Regions from separate parts of the Pseudomonas sp. SMV7 genome, predicted to be linked through region 3. Evidence: predicted binding sites of a transcription regulator. Region 3 holds the regulator's gene; each other region holds the start of a gene.
What was found. The regulator sigma-54, encoded in region 3, starts transcription at its own class of promoters, with help from an activator protein. The targets are predictions, from matches to a motif close to ANTGGCATNNANNTTGCTNT.
Positions count from the first base shown of each region.

Region 1 (7,716 bases), on a different contig from region 3:
GTGCGCTCGCCGTTATAGCCGGCTTCCAGCGACAGGTCTCCGCCGCCAAACGGGTTATTGGTGTTCGGCGTGCTGCCGAACAACGAGGTAAGGCCGATGTTGGCGTTGCTGTTCTTCTGGATCTGCGACCCTGCGTTCTTGCTCGCCGACGTGCGCTCGTTGAGGGTGATGGTGATGATGTCACCCACGCGGAACGCCTTGCGGTCGGTGTACAGGCTCTGCTCGAAACCGGCCTGGTAGATCGAACCGTTGTTGGCTGCAGCCGGCAGCGGGGTGCGCGGCAGGACCGGCGCATAATACGGGTCGTTCGGCTTGGGCGTCGGCGCGACGCAACCTGCCAGCACGACCGCCCCCCCCAGGGCGAACACAGACAACAAACGCTTCATGACACTTACCTCACGGTGTAACGGGAGTGGAACCTGCACTAGGGCTTAGAGCTGCTGGGTAACGAACGACAGCATCTGGTCGGCGGTGGAGATGACCTTGGAGTTCATCTCGTAGGCACGCTGGGTGGTGATCATGTTCACCAGTTCTTCCACGGTGCTGACGTTGGAGTTCTCCAGGGTCTGTTGCAGCGTGGTACCGAAACCGTTCAGGCCCGGGGTGCCGACTTGCGGCGCGCCGCTGGCCGCGGTCTCCAGGAACAGGTTGTCGCCAATTGCCTGCAGGCCGGCCGGGTTGATGAAGTCGGCGGTCTGGATATTGCCGATCACCTGCGCTGCCGGGTTGCCGGCGGTGGTGATCGACACGGTGCCGTCCTGGCCGACGGTGAAGGTCTGGGCGTCATTCGGCACCACGATCGCAGGCTCCAGGGCAAAACCCTGGGCGGTGACGATCTGGCCATCGGAGTTCAGGTGGAAGGTACCGTCACGGGTGTACGAAACCGTGCCATCGGGCTGCAACACCTGGAAGAAGCCACGGCCGTTGACCGCCATGTCCAGCGGGTTTTCCGTGGTCTGCAGGCTGCCGGTCTGGAAGTTCTTCTGCGTGCCGACAATGCGCACACCGGTACCGACCTGCAGGCCGGAAGGCAGTTCGCTGTCCTGGGTGGACTGCGCACCTGGCTGGCGCTTGATCTGGTACAGCAAGTCCTGGAACTCTGCGCGATCACGCTTGAAGCCGGTGGTCGAGACGTTGGCCAGGTTGTTGGAGATGACCGTCAGGTTGGTGTCCTGGGCGGACAGGCCGGTTTTAGCGACCCAAAGAGCCGGAAGCATGTAAGTTCTCCTCGTGCGCCTGTTTTACGGCACCCGTTCAAATGTGATTAGCCGATTTGCAAAACACGCGCCATGGCTTCGTCGCCTTCCTTGGCCGCGTTCATCATCTTGACGTGCAGTTCGAATTGACGGGACAGCGCCAGCACCGAAGTCATTTCTTCCACGGCGTTGACGTTGCTGCCCTCCAGGAAGCCTGACACCACCCGCACGTTGACGTCGGCGGCGGCGGGCTGGCCGTCCCGGGTATGGATCAGCCCGTCCAGGCCTTTGGTCAGGCCTTTGCTGTCCGGGTTGACCAGCTTGATACGGTCGACCTCGGCCATCACCCGCGGGTCTTCACCCATGGAGCGGATGCTGATGGTGCCGTCGGCGCCGACTTCAACCTTCTGCTCTGGCGGGATGGCGATGGGGCCGCCATTGCCGATCACCGGCATGCCGTTGCCGGCACGCAGCACGCCCAGGGCGTCGATGTTCAGGCTGCCGGTACGCACATAGGCTTCGCTGCCATCGGGCGCCTGCACGGCAATGAAACCTTTGCCGGTCACCGTCACGTCCAGGTCGCGCCCGGTTTCGATCATCGGGCCTTCGCTGAAGTCGGTGGCCGGGCGCTCGGTCATGGCAAAGGCCCGCGCCGGAAAGCTGTCGCCGAACACCGGCATCGAGCGCGCCTGCTCCAGGTCACGCTGAAAACCGTTGGTGGAAATGTTCGCCAGGTTGTTGGCGTGGGCCTTCTGCGCCAGCGCGTTCTGGCTGGCGCCGGTCATGGCCACGTAAAGCATCTTGTCCACAGTCATCCTCCGCTGCACTGGCGATCGTTTGCCGCTCGCCGCTGCTGTGCAGGCTCTAAAGCAAGTTCCGAACCAACTTTTCAGAATCATGAAAAAGCCCGTGAATACGGGCTTTCAAGGGTGCCGCCAGGGTATTGAACGCCGGTTATCCGGCGCTTGCTTGCCGGTGACGGCAAACTTGTACCGGGCTCTTCGCGGGCGCCTTCAAGGCTCGCGGCAAGCGCCATTGGTGAAGGGCCCGGCAAACTTCTTCCAGCCCTCCCCCGGCGGCCATTGCGAACAGACCAGGCGCCCATCCACCTGGCTCTCCCAGCGCCACCACGGCGCGGTGCCGGCCTGGGCCTGGTACAGGCACGCTGCAGCAACCAGTGCGACAAGCAGTTTTTTCATGACGCCCCCTGCAAAAACAACGAACCCCTTCACGACAAAGGGGTTCGTCCTGACACGCTCAACCAGCAACCATCAGGCCATCTGGATGACGGTCTGCATGATGGTGCTTTCGGTGGAGATGGTCTTGGCGTTCGCCTGGTAATTGCTCTGCGCCTTGATCAGCTCGACCAGTTCCTGGGTCAGGTTGACGTTGGAGGCTTCCAGCGAGTTGGACTCGACGCTGCCCAGGGTACCGGTCTTCGGCGCATCGATGCCCGGAATGCCGGAGGTGTAGGTTTCGGTCCAGCGGGTACCGCCGATCTGCTGCAGGCCCTGCTCGTTGGCGAAGCTGGCCAGCGCGACCTGGCCGATGGCACGCGACTGCTGGTTGCTGAAGCTGGCGAACAGTACGCCGGTCGAGTCGATGCTCAGGCTCGACAGGATGCCGGTCGCATAACCATCCTGGGACTGCGACATGCGCGCGGTCTCGGTGTTGTACGAGGTGGTGCTGTTCATCGACAGGCGCATGCCGTCGGCATTGCCCGCCGCGCCATTGGCGATCCAGTTACCCGCCGAATCTTCCACCGCTGGCACCCAACCGGTCATGGTGAAGGTGTTGTTGGTCACGGTGAACGACGAGCCCGCCGGGTGGCCGGTGTTGTCGGCCGTCATGCCCTTGACCGAGCCATCGCTGTTGAAGCTGATGGTGCCGGTCAGCGGTGCTGTGGAGGACGGGTCGAACGGGTTACGGCCGTCAACCAGGGTGTACATGGTCCACTCATTGGTGCCGGTCTTGCGATAGAACTGCTCCATGGTGTGCTCGTTGCCCTGGCTGTCGTACACCTTGGTCGGGAAGGACTTGGTGTAGGTCTTCTGGTCAGCAGGGTCGAACGGCAGGTTCGGCACCATCGCACCAGTACCATCGTCGACTTCCAGCGGGATGTCAGCGGCCGAAGAGTTCAGGTTGATGCCCTGGTCGATCAGGGAAGTGGCCTTGGGCTGCAGTGCCGAGGTGTCGATCTGCAGATCGCTCAGCACGCCCTTCTGGATCTTGCCGGTCGAGTCAGCGGCATAACCCTGCAGGCGCAGGCCGTCCGAGGTCACCACGAAGTTGTCCTTGCTGGCCTGGAAGGCACCGGCACGGGTATAGACGCGCGAGCCGTTATCGGACAGCACGAAGAAGCCCTGCCCCTGGATACCCATGTCCAGCACATTGCCGGTGTTGTTGACGTCACCCTGGGTGAACTGCTGGGAAACGGCCGCCAGACGCACACCGTTACCGACCTGGTTCTTGCCCACGCCCAGGCGGTTGGCACCGGCATAGACATCGGCGAACTCGGCGCGCGACGACTTGAAACCGGTGGTGTTGACGTTGGCGATGTTGTTGCCGGTGACATCCAGTTGCTTGTTTGCTGCGTACAGACCGCTAAGGCCGATATTGAAAGACATGAATTCGCTCCTTTTGCCGCACTAATGGGCCTTAGATACCGATGGTTTGCACGTCGGAGAGGGACACTTTGCCAACGCCAGCGAGGTTGAGCACCATTTCGCCGGCGGAACTGAAGCTGACGCTGGTCACCTTGGCCGGCAACAGCGTGTTCATCTGCACGGCCTTGCCATCCACCGTGGTGCTGGCGGTGAAGGTGTAGGTGCCCGGGTCGACTTTCGCGCCGCTATTGTTGGTACCGTCCCAGATGAAGTCGGCGTAACCGGCCTTCTGCTCACCCAGTTCGATGGTCTTGACGGTGTTGCCGTCCTTGTCCTTGATGGTGATCTTCGCTTCGCCGATGGCTTGCGGTACCACGAACTGCGCGTTGAAGCTTTGGGTGGTATCGACGATAGCCTTGTCGTTCTGCACCACCACCGAGCGACCGACCAGCGACGACGCCTGCAGTGCCTGGGACGAGGCCATGGCACTGGTAATGGCACTGACCGATTCGTTCAGCGAGGTGATGCCCTCGAGGCTGCTGAACTGCGCCAACTGAGCAACGAATTCACCGTTGTCCTGCGGGTCCAGCGGGTTCTGGTGCTGCATCTGGGTCACCAGCAACTGCAGGAAGGCATCCTTGCCGAGCGAGTCGGTGCCGGTCTTGGATGCGGTGTCCACGGTCTTCTTGGTGTTGGTACCCACACCCGACGCCGCAAGCACTTCGTTGAGATTCACGCCGGTAGTATCGATTGCCATGGTCTGGTTTCCTTATCACTGACCCAGGGTCAGGACTTTCTGCATCATGCTCTTGGCCGTGTTCATCAGCTCGGCGTTGGTCTGGAATGCCCGGCTGGCGGAAATCATGTCGGCCATTTCCTCGACCACGTTGACGTTCGGGTAGTAGACATAGCCATCCTTGTTCGCCGCCGGGTGGTTCGGCTCGTAGCGGGCTTCGAGGTTGCTCTGGTCCTCGACGATGCCTTTTACCTGCACGCCTTGCCCGGCTTCGCCCTGGTCTTCGAACAGCGACTGGCTGCTGCCGGCCTGGGCATCCTGGAAGGTAGTGGCGAACACCGGGTGGCGAGCGCGGTAGGTCTGGTCGATGCTCGAGGACACGGTCTCGGCGTTGGCAATGTTCGAAGCAACGGTGTTCAGGCGCGTGTTCTGCGCACTCATGCCGCTACCGGCAATGTTGAAGACACTGGAAAGGGACATGGTCATTCTCCCCGCAGGGCCGATACCAGCCCTTTGAATTTACTGTTGAGCAAGGTGAAGCTGGCCTGGAAGCCGACCGCGTTTTCGGTGTAGTTCGATTGCTCGATCTGCGCGTCCACGGTGTTCTGGTCGATCGACGGCTGCAGCGGCGTGCGGTACTTCAGGGTATCGTCGGCCATGGCCAGGCCTTCGGCCTCGATGTGCCGGCTGTTGGTGCGGTCGAGGCTGAAACGGCCGCTCTGCTGCTTGTCGCTTTCGGCGGCGAGCACCGAAGCGAAGTCCATGTCACGCGCCTTGTAGTTGGGCGTGTCGGCGTTGGCGATGTTGTTGGCCAGCACTTCGGCGCGCTGGGCGCGGAAGCCCAGGGCCTTTTCATGGATGCCAAGCGCCTTGTCGAAACTGATGCTCATGTCGGGGAAACCTTCGAAGGTTGACCGGAATATCGTTGGCCAAGCTATAGCAAGGGCTGTGCCAACCAACTGAAAGCCTGCAAATACGGGCTTCCAGGGAGCGGTGCTGTCAGAGTGATGCCAGAAAAGCGGCAAAGGCCTTCCGCCCGGAGCGGCGAAAGCGGCAATTGCCAGGCGGCAAAAGCGGCAAAACAAAAAATTGACGTCAGCTTTTCCTGTTCCGGCTTTTCGCAGGCGCGCCCGCGAAGCGGCCAGAGCAGACAAACGAAAAGGCCGGCAACTTTCGCTGCCGGCCTTCTGTGCTTACTTGGCCTGGTAGATGATCCCCGGGCTGCACTGCACCATCTGGTAATGGTCCGGCAGTCCGTTCAGCGCCTCGGAAGCGCCAAGGAACAGGTAGCCACCCGGTTTCAGGGTGCCATGGATGCGCATCAGGATGTCCTTCTTCACCTGCGCCGAGAAGTAGATCAGCACGTTACGGCAGAACACCACGTCGAACTTGCCCAGGCTGGCATAGCTGTCGAGCAGGTTGAACGAGCGGAACTCGACACGGCTGCGAATCGCCGGCTTGACCGCCCAGCGCCCCGGCCCCTTGGTGTCGAAGTAACGCTGCAGGCGCTCCTGGGACAAGCCGCGGGCAATCGCCAGGCTGTCGTACTCGCCAGTCTTGCAGTTGGTCAGCATGCTGCCGGACAAGTCGGTGGCGACGATCTGCGCGCCCATCTTCAACTGCCCCAGGTTGCTGCGCTCGAACTCGTCGATGGCCATCGAGATGGAATACGGCTCCTGCCCCGACGAACAGGCCGCCGACCACATGCGCAGGCGCTGCCCGGGGTTGTTGCGGATGAACTCCGGAATCACCTTGTTCTTCAGTACTTCGAACGGGTAGGTGTCGCGAAACCACAGGGTCTCGTTGGTGGTCATGGCATCGACCACCTGCTCGCGCAAGCCACCTCGCGGCTGGGCCTGGATGCGCTGTACCAGCTCGCCCAGGTTCTTGATGCCCTGTTGTTCCATCAGCTTGTTGAGACGGCTGGAAACCAGGTACTGCTTGTTATCCCCCAGCAGGATGCCACAGGCTTTCTCCAGGAAGACCCGGAACTGTTCGAAATCCAAATTACCCGTAGACACTTCTGCCGCCTCTTTTCAATCACTGGTGCCGGGGGCTTGCCCCCGGCGCTTTCAATGTGCCGCCTTGATCCGGTCGACCACCCGCTGGGCCAGGTCGTCCGGCTTGAACTTGGCCAGGAAGTCATCCGCCCCGACCTTCTTCACCATTGCCTGGTTGAACACCCCGGAAAGCGAAGTATGCAGGCAGATATGCAATTTTTGCATGCGTGGGTCACTGCGGATCTCCGCGGTCAGCGTGTAGCCATCCATTTCCGGCATTTCAATGTCGGAGATCATCATCAGGAACTCTTCTTCCGGCTTCTTGCCCTCGTCCACCAGCTGACGCAGGTAGTTCAGGGCCTGGCGACCGTCATTGAGCGCCACCACCTCGACCCCTACTGTCTGCAGGCAGCGGCTGACCTGCTTGCGCGCCACCGACGAATCGTCGACGGTGAGCACCCGCAGCAGCACGGCCTTGTCCTGCACCTCGGCATCGATCACCCCCGCCGACACCGACTCGGACGATGGCGCCACCTCGGCCAGCACCTTCTCCACGTCGATGATCTCGACCATGCGGTTGTCTACCCGGGTGACTGCGGTCAGGTAGTGATCGCGGCCGGTACCCTTGGGTGGCGGATGGATTTCTTCCCAGTTCATGTTGACGATACGTTCCACCGAATGCACCAGGAAGCCTTGGGTCTTGGTGTTGTACTCGGTAATGATCACGAAGCTGTTGCGCGTGTCTTCCTGCAGCGGCCGCAGCCCGGTGGCCATCGACAGGTCGAGGATCGGGATGGTCGCCCCGCGAATATTGGCAACGCCGCGCACCACCGGGTGCGCCTTGGGCAGCAAGGTCAGTGCAGGGCATTGCAGCACTTCCCTGACCTTGAACACGTTGATGCCGTATAGCTGTTCGCCATTGAGGCGGAACAGCAGCAATTCCAGGCGGTTCTGCCCGACCAGCTGCGTGCGCTGGTTGACCGAATCCATAACACCTGCCATGCCAGTCTCCTCTACCTTTGAGCCTTTCGGTGCCACTCACCTAGCAAGTCGGCACGGGCTTTGCTTTTTTGAGCGTCATGTACACGAAAACGACATTTTCCCGACGATTGACGCGCCTGCTGACTGGCTCGCTGGCCGTGCTGTGCCTGCTGACGCCTGGCGTTCGCACGGTAGCG
Region 1 is NZ_JBKGGT010000014.1:72,618-80,333, forward strand. Features, by position in the region: gene flgH (flagellar basal body L-ring protein FlgH) at 1-386, opposite strand, end outside; gene flgG (flagellar basal-body rod protein FlgG) at 432-1,217, opposite strand; gene ACLEJP_RS17730 (flagellar basal body rod protein FlgF) at 1,265-2,005, opposite strand; gene ACLEJP_RS17735 (hypothetical protein) at 2,210-2,395, opposite strand; gene flgE (flagellar hook protein FlgE) at 2,468-3,823, opposite strand; gene flgD (flagellar hook assembly protein FlgD) at 3,855-4,559, opposite strand; gene flgC (flagellar basal body rod protein FlgC) at 4,575-5,018, opposite strand; gene flgB (flagellar basal body rod protein FlgB) at 5,021-5,428, opposite strand; gene cheR (protein-glutamate O-methyltransferase CheR) at 5,732-6,559, opposite strand; gene ACLEJP_RS17765 (chemotaxis protein CheV) at 6,611-7,540, opposite strand; gene flgA (flagellar basal body P-ring formation chaperone FlgA) at 7,618-7,716, shown strand, end outside.
Region 1: the regulator sigma-54 is predicted to act here: its motif matches at 5,475-5,494, upstream of flgB (flagellar basal body rod protein FlgB).

Region 2 (7,716 bases), on a different contig from region 3:
AGCAGCAGGCTCAACGTTCCGCCGAGCAAGCTCACCGTCAACGCTGCCAGGGAGCGGTTGCCCTGCAAGAACACCAGGCTCGGCCTGATGCTCAACTGGAAGTGTTGGTCGGCCAGATGCAACAGTTGCGTGCTGGCAAACGCCAAGGGGGCGACCGGGTTCTGCGAATCGAACAGCACTTCGGGGCCGTGCAAGCCGGCGGGGTCGACGATGCGCACGACCAGGCTGTCATCTGCCGCGACCGGTCGCCCGTCACTGACCAGCTCACGCATGCTCAGCAAGGCCGTGACATAGCCCACTGCCACGCTGGTGGGCCTGGCATCGGCAAATACCGGCGCCACCATCAACAGGCCCCGCGCATCCGTGCTGGTATCGAACATGGCCAGCGGCCCGGAAATCGCCATGCTGCCAGGCCCCAGCGCCCGCGCCAGCGCCGCCTGCGACGTAACCTCGGCAGCGAGGTCCAGCCCAATGGGCAGCCCGGGCAATTCGCCGGACTGGCTATAAAGCACCGGGAAGTAATGGTCACGCAATGGAGCGGGGTGCCAGCGGCCATGCTCGTCCTGATCGCGGATCACATAGCCCTGCCCGTCATGCGCACCCACCTGACGCTCGAACTCGGCGCGTTGCGCAGCTTCGACACGCGGCGCCCAGGCATAGCCCAGGGTGCGGTGCAACAATGGCCGGGTGTAGCCATTGAACTCGCGCGGCGTGACGAGCCTGGAAAAGCTGAAGAACCGGCGCAGCCCGTCCAGGCGCTGCTGCTGTTCGTCAAAGCGTTCGGCGATGCGGCTGAAGCGTTCGCTGGCCAGCAGCTCGAAGCGCTGGCGCAACTGCTGCTTCTGGAAGGTTTGCGCAGCCAGCGCCAGGACGGCCGTCAGCAGGCCGCCCAACAGCAGGGCGACCAACGCCGCTGCCCAGGCGGGCACCCGTTCTGTGCACAGGCCAAGCAACCGCGCACGCACGCCACGCTTCGACATACACCCGTCTCGTCACATCGGCGTCCTGCGGATTATCCTGCCCTGCTGTCAGTTATAGCTATTGGCCATTAGCCGCGCAATGTACCTCGTCGCCTCACCGCAGCTGCAAACGCCAGGCCCGGTGAATGCGGTTGTTGCGGGCGAAATCCGGGTCCAGTGTCTGGGCAGTGATTTCCTCTACCGCGTACCGCGTCATCAGGTGTTCGTCCAGCTGGAACTTGCGGAAGTTGTTGGAGAAGTACAGCACGCCGCCCGGGGCCAGGCGTGCCATGGCCAGGTCCAGCAGTTGCACGTGGTCACGCTGCACATCGAACACGCCTTCCATGCGCTTGGAGTTGGAGAAGGTCGGTGGGTCGATGAAGATCAGGTCGTAGCTGTCGCGGTTGCCTTCCAGCCAGGCCATCACATCGCCCTGTTCCAGGCGGTTACGCTCGGAGAAACCGTTGAGCGCCAGGTTGCGCCGCGCCCAGTCCAGGTAGGTTTTCGACAGGTCGACGCTGGTGGTACTGCGCGCCCCGCCCTTGGCGGCGTGCACGGTGGCCGTGGCGGTGTAGCAGAACAGGTTGAGGAAGCGCTTGCCGGCGGCCTCGCGCTGGATGCGCATGCGCATCGGGCGGTGGTCGAGGAACAGCCCGGTGTCGAGGTAGTCGGTGAGGTTGACCAGCAGCTTGACGCCACCTTCGCTGACTTCCTGGAAGCGGCCTTCGGTGGCCTGGCGCTCGTACTGGCGGGTGCCACTCTGCCGTTCGCGGCGCTTGAGCACCACACGCTGCGGCGCGATGCCCAGCGCCTGGGGGATGGCGGCCAGTGCATCGAGCAGGCGCGCCTGGGCCTTGTCCGGGTCGACCGAACGTGGCGCGGCATATTCCTGCACGTGCACCCAGTCCTGGTACAGGTCGACCGCCAAGGCGTACTCGGGCATGTCGGCATCGTACAGACGGTAGCAGTCGACCTGTTCGCGGCGGGCCCACTTGCCCAGTTGCCGCAGGTTCTTCTGCAGGCGGTTGGCGAACATCTGCGCCCCTTCCGACAGGCGCGCCGGCTCGCTGGGCAGCGCTGCCTGCAGGTCGATGTCCGCCCCTGACGCGGCAGACTCACGGCGCTCGCCAGTCACGAACTGATCAGGCTGCACCTTGAACAGCAGCAGCTTGCACGGCAACGCGCCGTTCCAGAATGCGTACTGCTTGTGGCTGCGAATGCCCATGCGCTTGCCCAGCTGCGGCGCGCCGGTGAACACCGCGGCCTCCCAGCCCATGCAGGCCTGGCGCAGGCGTTCGCCGAGGTTCTGGTAGAGGTACAGCAGGCTGGCCTCGTCACCCAGGCGCTCGCCATAGGGCGGGTTGCTGATGACCAGGCCTTTCTGGTTCTGGTCCGGGCGCGGTTCGAAGGTGCTGACTTCACCCTGGTAGATCTTCACCCAGTCGCCCAGGCCGGCACGCTCGACGTTGTTGCGGCCCGGCTGGATCAGCCGTGGGTCGGCCTCGTAGCCACGAATCCACAGCGGCGGCCTGGCCAGGCCGGCCTCGGCCCGCGCCTGCGCGTCTTCATGCACCTTGCGCCACAGCGCCGGCACGTGGCCGAGCCAGGCACTGAAGCCCCAGCGTTCACGCTTGAGGTTGGGCGCGATGTCGGCGGCGATCATCGCGGCTTCGACCAGGAAGGTGCCGACACCACACATCGGGTCGGCCAGCGCGCCACCTTCGGCGGCGATGCGCGGCCAGCCAGCACGGATCAGCACCGCCGCCGCCAGGTTTTCCTTCAGCGGCGCAGCGCCTTGCTGCAAACGGTAGCCACGCTGGTGCAGGCTGTGCCCGGAAAGGTCGAGGGACAGGATGGCTTCGCCGCGGTCCAGGCGCAGGTGCACGCGTACGTCAGGGTCGATCTTTTCCACCGACGGGCGCAGGCCTTCGCGGTTGCGCAGCTTGTCGACGATCGCATCCTTGACCTTCAGCGCACCGAAGTGGGTGTTGTCGATGCCCGAGCCGTGACCGCTGAATTCCACCGCCAGGGTGCCGTCGGCAGCCAGGTGGTCGGCCCAGTCGACCGCGTGCACGCCGTCGTAGAGATCGTCGGCGTTCTTCATGGAGAAGCGCTTGAGCACCAGCAGCACCCGGTTGGCCAGGCGTGACCACAGGCACAGGCGGTAGGCGGTTTCCATGTCGGCGGCGCCGCGAATGGCCGAGGTGTGCTCACGCACCTCATCCAGGCCGAGGCTGCGGGCCTCTTCGGCAAGCAGGCCTTCCAGGCCTTTGGGGCAAGTGAGATAGAGTTCGAAACGGTCCGACATGAGTAATCCAGCGCCTTGGGCTATTTGACTGACGGGGCAACGCATCACCCCGCGATGTTTGCCGCACCCCTTTCCAGCAGGTGTGCGGGTGGCCTTCCCCGACACGCGAGCGTGCGGTGAACGGCCGGGCCGCCTGACCAATCTGCGCCTGGCCCAGTGGCAAGGACAGCTTAGATCATCAGGCAGTACGTAAAATTCTGGCGATGCCGGGGCAGATGTGACCCTTCGTCGCATTTCAAATTATTTCTGTCATCTGCCAGCAGCGCTGGCGAAATGACGTCAAGGTTCGGCAAACCCTGATCATAGCGGGCTCAACGTTAAACAAGGTTGAGTCGCATTTATTTACTTATCCCCTCACCCTCGGAAAGGTTACGTCCTTATGACAAATCGATCATTCACACCGTGACCTGCATTCGATAGAACTGGTCTCAGGCCGCATCGCAACGAGGCGGCACTTTCAGCTCGCCACGCCGGCAGCGAGCGCACACCGGCAGAAAGACTCTGCCCGGCCTCGGAGAGGCCGACGGGACATTACAGTCAACAAGTGAGGGCAACACCCTATGAGAAGACTTAAGCGTGATCCGTTGGAAAGAGCATATTCACGTGGCTACCAATACGGGGTCACCGGCAAATCCCGCGAACTTTGCCCCTTCAATCTTCCATCAGTTCGCCAAGCCTGGATCAACGGCTGGCGCGAAGGTCGCGGTGATAACTGGGACGGAATGACTGGCACCGCTGGCATCCATAGACTCAACGAAAATCACGCCGTTGGCTGAACGAGGACACTGAATTCGATTTACCATGCACGCCCTATCCGGGCGGCGGGCGAAGGCCCAGGGGCCCCTTGAAGGGGCCCTTTTTTTGCCCGCCGATCAAACCCGTGGCATCGCCGCGATAGCGTCCACCGCTTCGCGAATCAGCGCAGGCCCCTTGTAGATGAAGCCCGAGTAGATTTGCACCAGGCTCGCCCCGGCGGCGATCTTCTCGGCGGCATGCCGGCCTTCGGTAATGCCACCGGCAGCGATGATCGGCAGCTTGCCACCCAGTTCACCCGCCAGCACCTTGACGATGTGCGTGCTCTTCTGCAGAACCGGCGCGCCCGACAGGCCGCCCGCCTCGCCACCCTGCGGCAGCCCCTCGACACCTTCACGGCCCAGCGTGGTGTTGGTGGCGATCACCGCATCCATGCCCGACTCGATCAGCGTGGCAGCCACCAGGGCGGTTTCCTCGTCGCTCATGTCCGGGGCGATCTTGATCGCCAGCGGCACGCGCTTGCCATGTATGCCAGCCAGTTGCTCGCGACGCTCGGCCAGGGCATCGAGCAGTTGCTTGAGCGAGTCACCGAACTGCAGGCTGCGCAGGCCCGGGGTGTTCGGCGAACTGACATTGACCGTGATGTAGCTGGCGTCGGTGTAGACCTTGTCCAGGCAGATCAGGTAGTCATCGACGGCGCGCTCGACCGGGGTGTCGAAGTTCTTGCCGATGTTGATGCCCAGCACGCCTTTGTAACGTGCCGCGCGCACCCGGCCGAGCAGGTGGTCGACGCCCAGGTTGTTGAAGCCCATGCGGTTGATGATCGCCGTGGCTTCCGGCAGGCGGAACAGGCGTGGCTTGGGGTTGCCCGGCTGCGGGCGCGGGGTGACCGTGCCGATTTCGACGAAGCCGAAGCCCAGCTGGGCGAAACCGTCGATGGCCGCACCGTTCTTGTCCAGGCCGGCCGCCAGGCCTACCGGGTTGGCGAAGTTCAAGCCCATGACCGTGACCGGCAGGGCCGCCGGCTGCTTGCACAGCACGGCGTTGAGGCCGAGCCGGCCACCGGCACCGATCAGGTCCAGGGAAAGGTCGTGGGAGGTTTCCGGAGAAAGCTTGAACAGCAGCTGGCGGGCCAGGGTATACATGGGCGGCGAGGCTCGGGGTGGATGAGGGGGCGATTATAGCCAGCGCGCAGCCGGCATGACAGCAAATCGTGGGGCAGCTGCTCCAGTACTGCCGTCAGATGGCACATCGGTTGCACCAGACAAGCCCACAGCCTTATCAGTACGGGCGAGGAACCTTGTGAACACAGCACTCCGAGCAACGCCCCTGGCCTGGGTCAACGGCAGCGACGCACCGGAAAAGCCCAGCCTGAACATCGGCTACATGGCCCTGACCGACTGCGCCTCGGTGGTGGTCGCCGCCACCCAGGGTTTTGCCCAGCAACATGGCCTCACCCTCAACCTCCAGCGCCAGGGTTCCTGGGCCGGGCTGCGTGACAAACTGGTCAGCGGCGAGCTGGATGCCGCACATTGCCTGTATGGCCTGGCCTACGCCGTGCACCTGGGCATCGGTGGCGTACCGGCCAGTGCCATGGCCGTGCTGATGGGGCTGAACCAGAACGCCCAGGCGATCAACTTGTCGCCGGCCCTGCAACGCAAGGGCGTGACCAACCCCGAGGCACTGGCGCGCCTGGTGCACCAGCATGGCGCACGCCTGACCTTCGCCCAGACCTTCCCCACCGGCACCCATGCCATGTGGCTGTATTACTGGCTGGCCAGCCAGGGCATCCACCCGTTGCGCGACGTCGACAGCGTGGTGGTGCCGCCCGCGCAGATGGCCGCGCACATCCAGGCCGGGCGCATCGACGGTTTCTGCGTGGGCGAACCCTGGGCCGCCGACGCGGTGGCCAGGGGCCAAGGCTTCACCCTGGCCACCAGCCAGTCGATCTGGCCGGACCACCCGGAAAAGGTCCTGGCCTGTGCCCGCGCCTTCGCCGAGCAGTACCCCAACAGCGCCCGCGCGCTGATCAAGGCGATTCTCGCCGCCAGTCGCTTCATCGAGCAAAGCCCGGAGAACCGCCGCAGCACCGCCCAGCTGCTCAGTGGCAGCGCCTACCTGGACACCCCGCTGGAGCGCATCGAGCCGCGCCTGCTCGGCCATTACCAGGATGGCCTGGGCAACCACTGGCAAGACCCGCATGCCCTGCGCCTGCACGACCACGGCAAGGCCAACCTGCCCTACCTGTCCGACGGCATGTGGTTCATGACCCAGTTCCGCCGCTGGGGCCTGCTGCGCGCGGACCCCGACTACCTTGGCGTGGCCAGCCAGGTCCAGCAACTGGCCCTGTACCGTGAAGCGGCACAGAGCCTGGGCGTGGCCTGCCCCGAGCAGGCAATGCGCAGCAGCCTGCTGATCGACGGCACCCGCTGGGATGGCAGCGACCCTTACGCCTATGCCCGCAGTTTCAGCCTGCATGCCCTGGGCGAGCTGCCCGATGCCCGTGTCGGCGCGTGAGGGAGACGAGCATGTTGCGTATCCTGCTGATCGACGATACCCAGAACAAACTCGGCCGTCTCAAGGCGGCACTGAGCGAGGCCGGTTTCGAAGTCATCGAAGCCCCAGGCCTGACCATCGACCTGCCTGCCTGCGTCGAAACAGTGCGCCCGGACGTGGTGCTGATCGATACCGATTCACCAGACCGTGATGTGATGGAACAGGTGGTGCTGGTCAGCCGGGACCAGCCACGCCCCATTGTGCTGTTCACCGACGAACACGACCCTGCGGTGATGCGCCAGGCGATCCAGGCGGGCGTCAGCGCCTACATCGTCGAGGGCATCCATGCCGCGCGGCTGCAGCCGATCCTGGATGTGGCCATGGCCCGCTTCGAAAGTGACCAGGCGCTGAAGGCGCAGTTGCTCGCCCGCGACCAGCAGCTGGCCGAGCGCAAGCGTGTCGAGCAGGCCAAGGGTTTGCTGATGAAGATGAAGGACTGCAACGAGGAACAGGCCTACACCCTGATGCGCCGCCAGGCCATGAGCCGGCAGCAGAAGCTGATCCAGGTGGCCGAGCAGATCATCGCCATGCACGAGATGCTCGGTTAGCAGCCTGCCTTACGCGCTCCTACAAATACCAGGTCGCCTGGCAAGGTTGGCCCATCTCTTGCTGAACGAATTGCACCGGTAACCAACGGCGGTTGCCCACTTGATCCCGACAAAGACGTCGCTCTCCCCTCCACGGCCGTGGAGCGGGAAGCGGCGTCTTTTTCGTTCCGCTGCATTGCCAAGTGAGGTGTTCGATGAGTACCAGCTTCTGGAAATCCGGGCATGTGCCCACCCTGTTCGCCGCGTTCCTGTACTTCGACCTCAGCTTCATGGTCTGGTACCTGCTCGGCCCGCTGGCGGTGCAGATTGCCGCCGACCTGCAGCTGAGCGCACAGCAACGGGGCCTGATGGTGGCTACACCGATCCTGGCCGGGGCGATCCTGCGTTTTGTCATGGGCGTGCTGGTCGACCGCCTGTCACCCAGGACTGCCGGCCTGATCGGCCAGGTGGTGGTCATCGTCGCGCTTGCGGCGGCCTGGCACCTGGGCGTGCACAGCTATGAACAGGCGCTGCTGCTGGGCGTGTTCCTCGGCTTTGCCGGTGCCTCGTTCGCCGTGTCGCTACCGCTGGCCTCGCAATGGTACCCACCGCA
Region 2 is NZ_JBKGGT010000013.1:21,145-28,860, forward strand. Features, by position in the region: gene ACLEJP_RS16705 (sensor domain-containing diguanylate cyclase) at 1-980, opposite strand, end outside; gene rlmKL (bifunctional 23S rRNA (guanine(2069)-N(7))-methyltransferase RlmK/23S rRNA (guanine(2445)-N(2))-methyltransferase RlmL) at 1,075-3,267, opposite strand; gene rmf (ribosome modulation factor) at 3,828-4,043, shown strand; gene ACLEJP_RS16720 (quinone-dependent dihydroorotate dehydrogenase) at 4,140-5,165, opposite strand; gene ACLEJP_RS16725 (CmpA/NrtA family ABC transporter substrate-binding protein) at 5,323-6,537, shown strand; gene ACLEJP_RS16730 (ANTAR domain-containing response regulator) at 6,549-7,124, shown strand; gene ACLEJP_RS16735 (nitrate/nitrite transporter) at 7,319-7,716, shown strand, end outside.
Region 2: the regulator sigma-54 is predicted to act here: its motif matches at 5,263-5,282, upstream of ACLEJP_RS16725 (CmpA/NrtA family ABC transporter substrate-binding protein).

Region 3 (7,716 bases):
GGCCCTGAAGATCATGGAAGACCACAAGATCGGCGCCTTGGTTGTGGTAGACCGCGAGGACCGCCCGACCGGCGCCCTGAACATGCACGACCTGCTGCGCGCCGGCGTAATGTAAAGGAGCGATGGAATGAACCAGGACCTCATGCAACGCGGCAAGCACATCAAGCTGGCAGTGTTCGACGTGGACGGCGTGCTCACCGACGGGCGCCTGTACTTCCTCGAGGACGGCAGCGAATTCAAGACCTTCAACACCCTCGACGGCCAGGGCATCAAGATGCTCATGGCCTCGGGCGTGACCACCGCGATCATCAGCGGGCGCAAGACCCCGGTGGTCGAGCGCCGGGCGAAGAACCTCGGTATCCCGCACCTTTATCAGGGCCGCGAGGACAAACTGGTGGTGCTTGACGGCCTGCTCGCCGAGCTGGGCCTGAGCTATGCTCAAGTGGCCTACCTCGGCGACGACCTGCCCGACCTGCCGGTGATTCGCCGGGTCGCCCTGGGCATGGCGGTGGCCAACGCCGCTCCATTCGTTCGCCAGCACGCCCACGGCGTGACCCAGGCACGTGGCGGCGAAGGCGCAGCCCGTGAATTCTGCGAACTGATCATGCAGGCCCAGGGCACCCTGGACGCTGCCAACGCCAATTACCTGTAAGGCTGCCCATGTTCAGCAAGAAAGCCCGCAACATTGCGCTGCTCGCGGTGATCGCCGCCCTGCTGGTGGCGATCGGCTACTGGAATGTCAGCCCGGAAAGCTTCCTCGACAAGCCGGTGGCGCAGACCGACGAAAGCGCCATCGACTACTATGCGGTGAACGCCCACAGCGTGCAGTTCCTGCCCGACGGCAAGCTGCAGTACGAAATGACCGCCGACAAGGTCGAACACCTCAAGGCCAGCGAAATCACCTTGCTGACCACGCCGGACCTGCACCTGTACCGCGGCACCGCGTTCCCGTGGCACGTGCAGAGCACCCGCGCCGAGGTCAACCCGGACGGCAGCGAAGTCGAACTGATCGACAACGTGCGGGTGGCCCGTACCGACGAAAAGCAGCGTGAAACCATCATTACCAGCTCACGCATGACCGTGTTCCCGCAGAAGCAATATGCGCAGACCGAGCAAGCCGTTAGAATCGACGGCGCCGGTGGCACGACTACGGGTAAAGGAATGAAAGCGTATTTGAAAGAAGGCAAGATGGACTTGCTCTCTAACGTAAGAGGACAGTATGAGGCTCGTTAAAACCCTCCCCCTTTTGCTCAGCCTGAGCGCAGCACTGGGAAGCGCGAGCGCCCTCGCCCTGCCGAATGATCGTGACCAGCCTATCCGCATCCAGGCCGACAATGCCCACCTGGACGACAAGCAGGGCGTGGCCACCTACACCGGCGACGTGATCATCACCCAGGGTTCGATGATGATCAAAGGCAACACCGTGACCATCACCCGCTCCGCCTCCGGCGACATCGACGTGGTGACCTCGGTGGGCAACCTGGCCTACTTCGAGCAGCAGCAGAGCGCAGCCAAGCCGGACAAGATGAAGGGCTGGGCGGTCACCATCCAGTACCAGGCGCAAAAGGACATGGTGGTCCTCACCGATCGCGCCAAGGTCGAGAACGAAGGCAACACCACCGAAGGCGAGAAGATCGTCTACAACACCAAGACCCAGGTGGCGACCGCCGGTCGTGGTGGCAACGTGACTTCGCCGCGTCAGCGTATCGACATGGTGATCCAGCCCAAGAAGAAGGCCGAGTAAATGGCAACCCTCAAAGCCCAGCACCTGGCCAAGAGCTACAAGGGGCGGCAAGTCGTGCGTGACGTCAGCCTGTCGATCGACAGCGGCCAGATCGTCGGCCTGCTCGGCCCCAATGGCGCCGGCAAGACCACCTGCTTCTACATGATCGTCGGCCTGGTCCAGGCCGAGCAGGGCCGCGTGCTGATCGACAACCTCGATGTCAGCCACCAGCCCATGCACGGTCGCGCCCGCGCCGGTATCGGCTACCTGCCGCAGGAAGCCTCGATCTTCCGTAAACTGTCGGTGGCCGACAACATCATGGCGATCCTCGAGACCCGCAAGGACCTCGACCGCGAAGGCCGGCGCAAGGAACTGGAAAGCCTGCTGCAGGAGTTCCACATCAGCCACATTCGCGACAACCTCGGCATGAGCCTGTCCGGTGGCGAACGCCGCCGCGTCGAGATTGCCCGTGCACTGGCGACCGCGCCCAAGTTCATCCTGCTGGACGAACCGTTTGCCGGTGTCGACCCGATCTCCGTCGGCGACATCAAGCAGATCATCCACCACCTCAAGGCCAAGGGCATCGGTGTGCTGATCACCGACCACAACGTCCGCGAAACCCTGGATATCTGCGAAACCGCCTATATCGTCAATGATGGCCGCCTCATCGCCGAAGGCGATGCCGAGACCATCCTGGCCAACGACTTGGTCAAAGAGGTTTACCTGGGCCACGAGTTCCGGCTCTGACCCTGGCACGCGCCTGGAGCACTGGCAATTCGCCCTGGAATGGGGGGTAAAGTTGTTACGGCGCTCTAGGCAAACGCTACAATTTAAGGCATAAAACTTGCTTGATCTGGCGCTCCGGCGCCCCCGTGTAGTGGATGGCGCATGCGCGCCGGCGAACAAGGTATTAAGCCCCAGCCATGAAACCATCGCTCGTCCTAAAAATGGGCCAGCAACTGACGATGACGCCGCAGTTGCAACAGGCCATCCGCCTGCTCCAGCTCTCCACCCTGGACCTCCAACAGGAAATCCAGGAAGCGCTGGAGTCGAACCCGATGCTCGAACGTCAGGAAGACGGCGACGACTTCGACAACAGCGACCCGATGGCGGACAACGCCGAGAACAAACCGGTCGCCGAAGTCCAGGACAACAGCTTCCAGGAAAGCACCAGCAGTGCCGACAACCTTGAAGACGGTGAGTGGAGCGAGCGCATTCCCAACGAGCTGCCGGTCGACACCGCCTGGGAAGACATCTACCAGACCAGCGCCAGCAGCCTGCCGAGCAGCGACGATGACGAATGGGACTTCACCACGCGAACATCGGCCGGCGAAAGCCTGCAAAGCCACCTGCTATGGCAGCTGAACCTGGCACCGATGTCGGATACCGACCGCCTGATCGCCGTCACCCTGATCGACAGCATCAATGGCCAGGGCTACCTGGAAGACACCCTTGAGGAAATCTGCGCCGGTTTCGACCCTGAGCTGGATATCGAGCTGGACGAAGTCGAAGCGGTACTGCACCGCATCCAGCAGTTCGAGCCGGCGGGCGTCGGCGCTCGCAACCTCGGCGAATGCCTGCTGCTGCAACTGCGCCAGCTGCCAGCCAACACGCCGTGGATGAACGAAGCCAAGCGCCTGGTCACCGATTTCATCGACCTGCTCGGCAGCCGCGATTACAGCCAGCTGATGCGGCGCATGAAAATCAAGGAAGACGAGCTGCGCCAGGTCATCGAGCTGGTGCAGAGCCTCAACCCGCGCCCCGGGTCGCAGATCGAGTCCAGCGAACCTGAATACGTGGTGCCCGACGTCATCGTGCGCAAGGACAATGACCGCTGGCTGGTGGAGCTGAACCAGGAAGCCATCCCGCGCCTGCGCGTCAACCCGCAGTACGCCGGGTTCGTGCGCCGGGCCGATACCAGTGCCGACAACACCTTCATGCGCAACCAGCTGCAGGAAGCGCGCTGGTTCATCAAGAGCCTGCAAAGCCGCAACGAGACCCTGATGAAGGTGGCCACGCAGATCGTCGAGCACCAGCGCGGCTTCCTCGACCACGGCGACGAAGCGATGAAACCCCTGGTGCTGCATGACATCGCCGAGGCCGTGGGCATGCACGAGTCGACCATTTCGCGGGTTACCACGCAGAAATACATGCACACTCCGCGTGGCATCTACGAACTGAAATACTTTTTCTCCAGCCACGTCAGCACCTCCGAAGGCGGCGAATGCTCGTCCACGGCGATCCGCGCGATCATCAAGAAACTGGTTGCGGCGGAAAATCAGAAAAAGCCATTGAGTGACAGCAAGATCGCTGGTTTACTGGAGGCACAAGGCATCCAGGTAGCCCGTCGCACCGTCGCCAAGTACCGCGAGTCTCTCGGCATCGCACCGTCGAGCGAACGCAAGCGACTGATGTAGCCCCTGAGATGCGCCACAGCGTTTGTGGGGCAGGTGCAAGACCTGCCTCTTTATGCACGGGCAACAAAGGAGAAGCTGTATGCAAGTCAATATCAGTGGACAGCATGTAGAAGTCACCCAGCCACTGCGCGATTACGTGCTTGAAAAGCTCGCTCGCGTGGAAAGTCACTTCGACAAGATCACCAACGTGCAGGTCATCATGAAGGTCGAGAAGCTGCAGCAGAAGGTCGAGGCGACCCTGCAGATTCCCGGCGGCGAAGTGGTTGCCAACGCCGAACACGAAGACATGTATGCAGCGATCGATGCCTTGGCCGACAAGCTCGACCGCCAACTGAAAAAACACAAGGAAAAACAGCAGAGCCTGCTGCAAGGTGCAGCTGCCCGCTGATCCCCCTCATCCATGATCCGACTTGAAACCATCCTGACCCCCGGCCGTTCCCTGGTGAACGTGCCGGGAGGCAGCAAGAAGCGCGCCCTGGAAAAGGTCGCCACCATCATCTCCGCAGAAGTGCCGGAACTGGAGATGCAGGACGTCTTCGAAAAACTGGTTGCCCGGGAAAAACTCGGCTCGACCGGTTTCGGTAATGGCATTGCCATTCCCCACTGCCGGCTTCACGGGTGCTCAGCTCCGGTCAGCGCCCTGCTGCACCTGGAATCCCCGATCGACTACGACGCCATCGATGGTGCTCCGGTGGACCTGCTGTTCGTCCTGCTGGTGCCAGAAGCCGCCACCGATGCTCATCTGGAACTGCTGCGCCAGATTGCCAGCATGCTTGATCGCAAGGAGGTGCGTGATCGCCTGCGTGCGGCCACCAGCAGCGAGGCCCTGTTCCAGGTTGTCCTGGACGTACAGAACGAGCACTGAACATGCGCCTGATCATCGTCAGCGGCCGCTCCGGCTCCGGCAAGAGCACCGCCCTCGACGTCCTGGAAGACCATGGTTTCTACTGCATTGACAACCTGCCCGCCGGGCTGCTGCCGCAGCTGGCGGAAAATGCCCTGATCAATACCGAGCTGCTGCAACCCAAGGTCGCCGTGTCGATCGACGCACGCAACCTGCCCAGCCACCTGTCCCGTTTCCCCGAGCTGCTCGAGGAAGCCCGCGCCCGGCATATCAAGTGCGACGTACTGTTCCTGGATGCGGACGAAGACACCCTGCTCAAGCGCTTTTCGGAAACCCGCCGACGCCACCCACTGACCAATGCCGACCGTTCGCTGGCAGAGGCAATCCGCGTGGAGAGCGAACTGCTCGGGCCGATTTCCGACCTGGCTGACCTGAAAATCGACACCACCAGCCTGAATCTCTACCAGCTGCGGGATTCGATCAAGCTGCGCCTGCTCAACCAGCCCGAGCCTGGCACGGCATTCCTGGTCGAGTCGTTCGGTTTCAAGCGCGGCATGCCGGTCGATGCCGACCTGGTGTTCGACGTGCGCTGCCTGCCCAACCCCTACTGGAAGCCCGAGTTGCGTGAGCATTCCGGCCTCGAGCAACCGGTGATCGACTACCTGGCCGCCCAGCCGGACGTCGAAGAGATGTTCAACGACATTTCCAGCTACCTGCTCAAGTGGCTGCCCCGCTTCGCTGCCAGCAACCGCGCCTATGTCACCATTGCCATTGGCTGCACTGGCGGCCACCACCGTTCGGTATACCTCACCGAACGCCTTGGCCAGTTGCTGCAGCAATCCCTGAAAAACGTCCAGGTCCGCCACCGCGACCTCTAGCCCAAGGATCCGCCCCACGATGCCCGCCCGTGAAATCACCATCATCAACAAGCTGGGGCTGCACGCCCGGGCGGCAGCCAAGTTTGTCGGCGTGGCCGGCCGCTTCCCCTGCCAGGTCAGGGTCGGCCGCGCGCCGGACAAGCTGGTGGATGGCAAGAGCATCATGGCGGTAATGATGCTGGCGGCAGGCAAAGGCACCCAGGTGTACCTGCATACCGAAGGGGAACAGGACGACGAAGCCATGCAAGCGCTGGTCGAGTTGATCAACAACTATTTCGACGAAGGCGAATAAACCCGCCCAGGGCAGCGGCTCGACGCCTGACAACCCTGGGCAGCGAAGCAGGGTCAGAGACCGCCAGCGGTGAGCTTTTCCGGGTCCAGCAGCGTTTCCAGTTGCTCACGCGACAGGTCGGTATGCTCCTGCGCCACATCGATGATCGGGCGCCCCTGCTGGTAGGCAGTCTTGGCGATTTCGGCGGCCTTCAGGTAACCGATGATCGGGTTCAGCGCCGTGACCAGGATCGGGTTGCGCGCCAGGGCTTCCTTGAGTTTGCTGTCGTTGACCTTGAAGCTGGCGATAGCCTTGTCGGCCAGCAGGCGGCTGGCATTGGCCATCAGCTCGATGCTTTCCAGCAGGTTCCGGGCAATGACCGGCAGCATCACATTCAGCTCGAAGTTGCCAGATTGTCCCGCAATGGCGATGGTGGCGTCATTGCCGATCACCTGGGCGGCGACCATCGCGGTGGCCTCCGGAATCACCGGGTTGACCTTGCCTGGCATGATCGATGAGCCCGGCTGCAGGCCTTGCAGCTCGATCTCACCCAGGCCGGCCAGGGGCCCGGAGTTCATCCAGCGCAGGTCGTTGGCGATCTTCATCAACGCCACCGCAGCCGTCTTGAGCTGGCCGGACAGGGCTACGGCGGTGTCCTGCGAGCCAATCAGGGCGAACAGATTCTGCCCAGGGGAAAACTCGATCCGGGTCAGGCTGCTGAGTTGACGGGCGAAGCTGGCAGCGAATTGCGGGTGCGCGTTGATACCGGTCCCCACCGCGGTCCCACCCTGGGCCAACGCCTGCAAGCTCGGCAGGGTGGCTTCGATATGTGCCTTGGCGCCATTGAGCTGTGCAGCCCAGCCCTCCAGCACCTGGCTCATGCGCACTGGCATGGCATCCATCAGGTGCGTGCGGCCAGTCTTGACGTACTGATGCACTTGCTTCGACTTGACCTCGATCACCTGCACCAGATGCGCCAAGGCGGGCAGCAGCTGCTCGTGCAGGGCCAAGGCAGCGCTGACATGGATGGTAGTGGGGATGATGTCATTGCTGCTCTGGCCACAGTTGACATGGTCGTTGGCGCTGACAGTGTCACCCAGGGCACGGCTGGCCAAGGTGGCGATCACCTCGTTGGCGTTCATGTTCGAGCTGGTGCCGGAACCGGTCTGGAACACATCCACCGGGAAGTGCTGGATGAAATCCCCCGCCAGCAGTTGTTCGACGGCGCTGACGATAGCCCCACCCTGCGCCATGGACAGCTGTTGCAACTCGACGTTGGCCTTGGCCGCCGCAGCCTTGGCCAACAGCAGCGCGCGAATGAACTGGACGGGCATGCGCTGGCCGCTGATCGGGAAATTGTCGACCGCGCGCTGGGTCTGGGCACCGTACAGGGCCTGGGCCGGTACCTGCAGTTCGCCCATGCTGTCACGCTCGATACGGGTATCACTCATCTTCAGAATCCTTGCATCAGTTCATCGGGGGAAATCGACGGCAGCAGGCGGCAATTGGCCAGCTGCAGGGCATAAGGTTGCCAGCGCTGGTTGTTGGCCTGGCGGTCGAGGTTGCGCAGGTCCAGCAGCGGG
Region 3 is NZ_JBKGGT010000009.1:184,994-192,709, reverse strand. Features, by position in the region: gene ACLEJP_RS13725 (KpsF/GutQ family sugar-phosphate isomerase) at 1-115, shown strand, start outside; gene ACLEJP_RS13720 (KdsC family phosphatase) at 128-652, shown strand; gene lptC (LPS export ABC transporter periplasmic protein LptC) at 661-1,233, shown strand; gene lptA (lipopolysaccharide transport periplasmic protein LptA) at 1,220-1,744, shown strand; gene lptB (LPS export ABC transporter ATP-binding protein) at 1,745-2,470, shown strand; gene ACLEJP_RS13700 (RNA polymerase factor sigma-54) at 2,647-4,140, shown strand; gene hpf (ribosome hibernation-promoting factor, HPF/YfiA family) at 4,220-4,528, shown strand; gene ptsN (PTS IIA-like nitrogen regulatory protein PtsN) at 4,541-5,005, shown strand; gene rapZ (RNase adapter RapZ) at 5,008-5,862, shown strand; gene ACLEJP_RS13680 (HPr family phosphocarrier protein) at 5,882-6,154, shown strand; gene ACLEJP_RS13675 (class II fumarate hydratase) at 6,208-7,584, opposite strand; gene ACLEJP_RS13670 (FagA protein) at 7,587-7,716, opposite strand, start outside.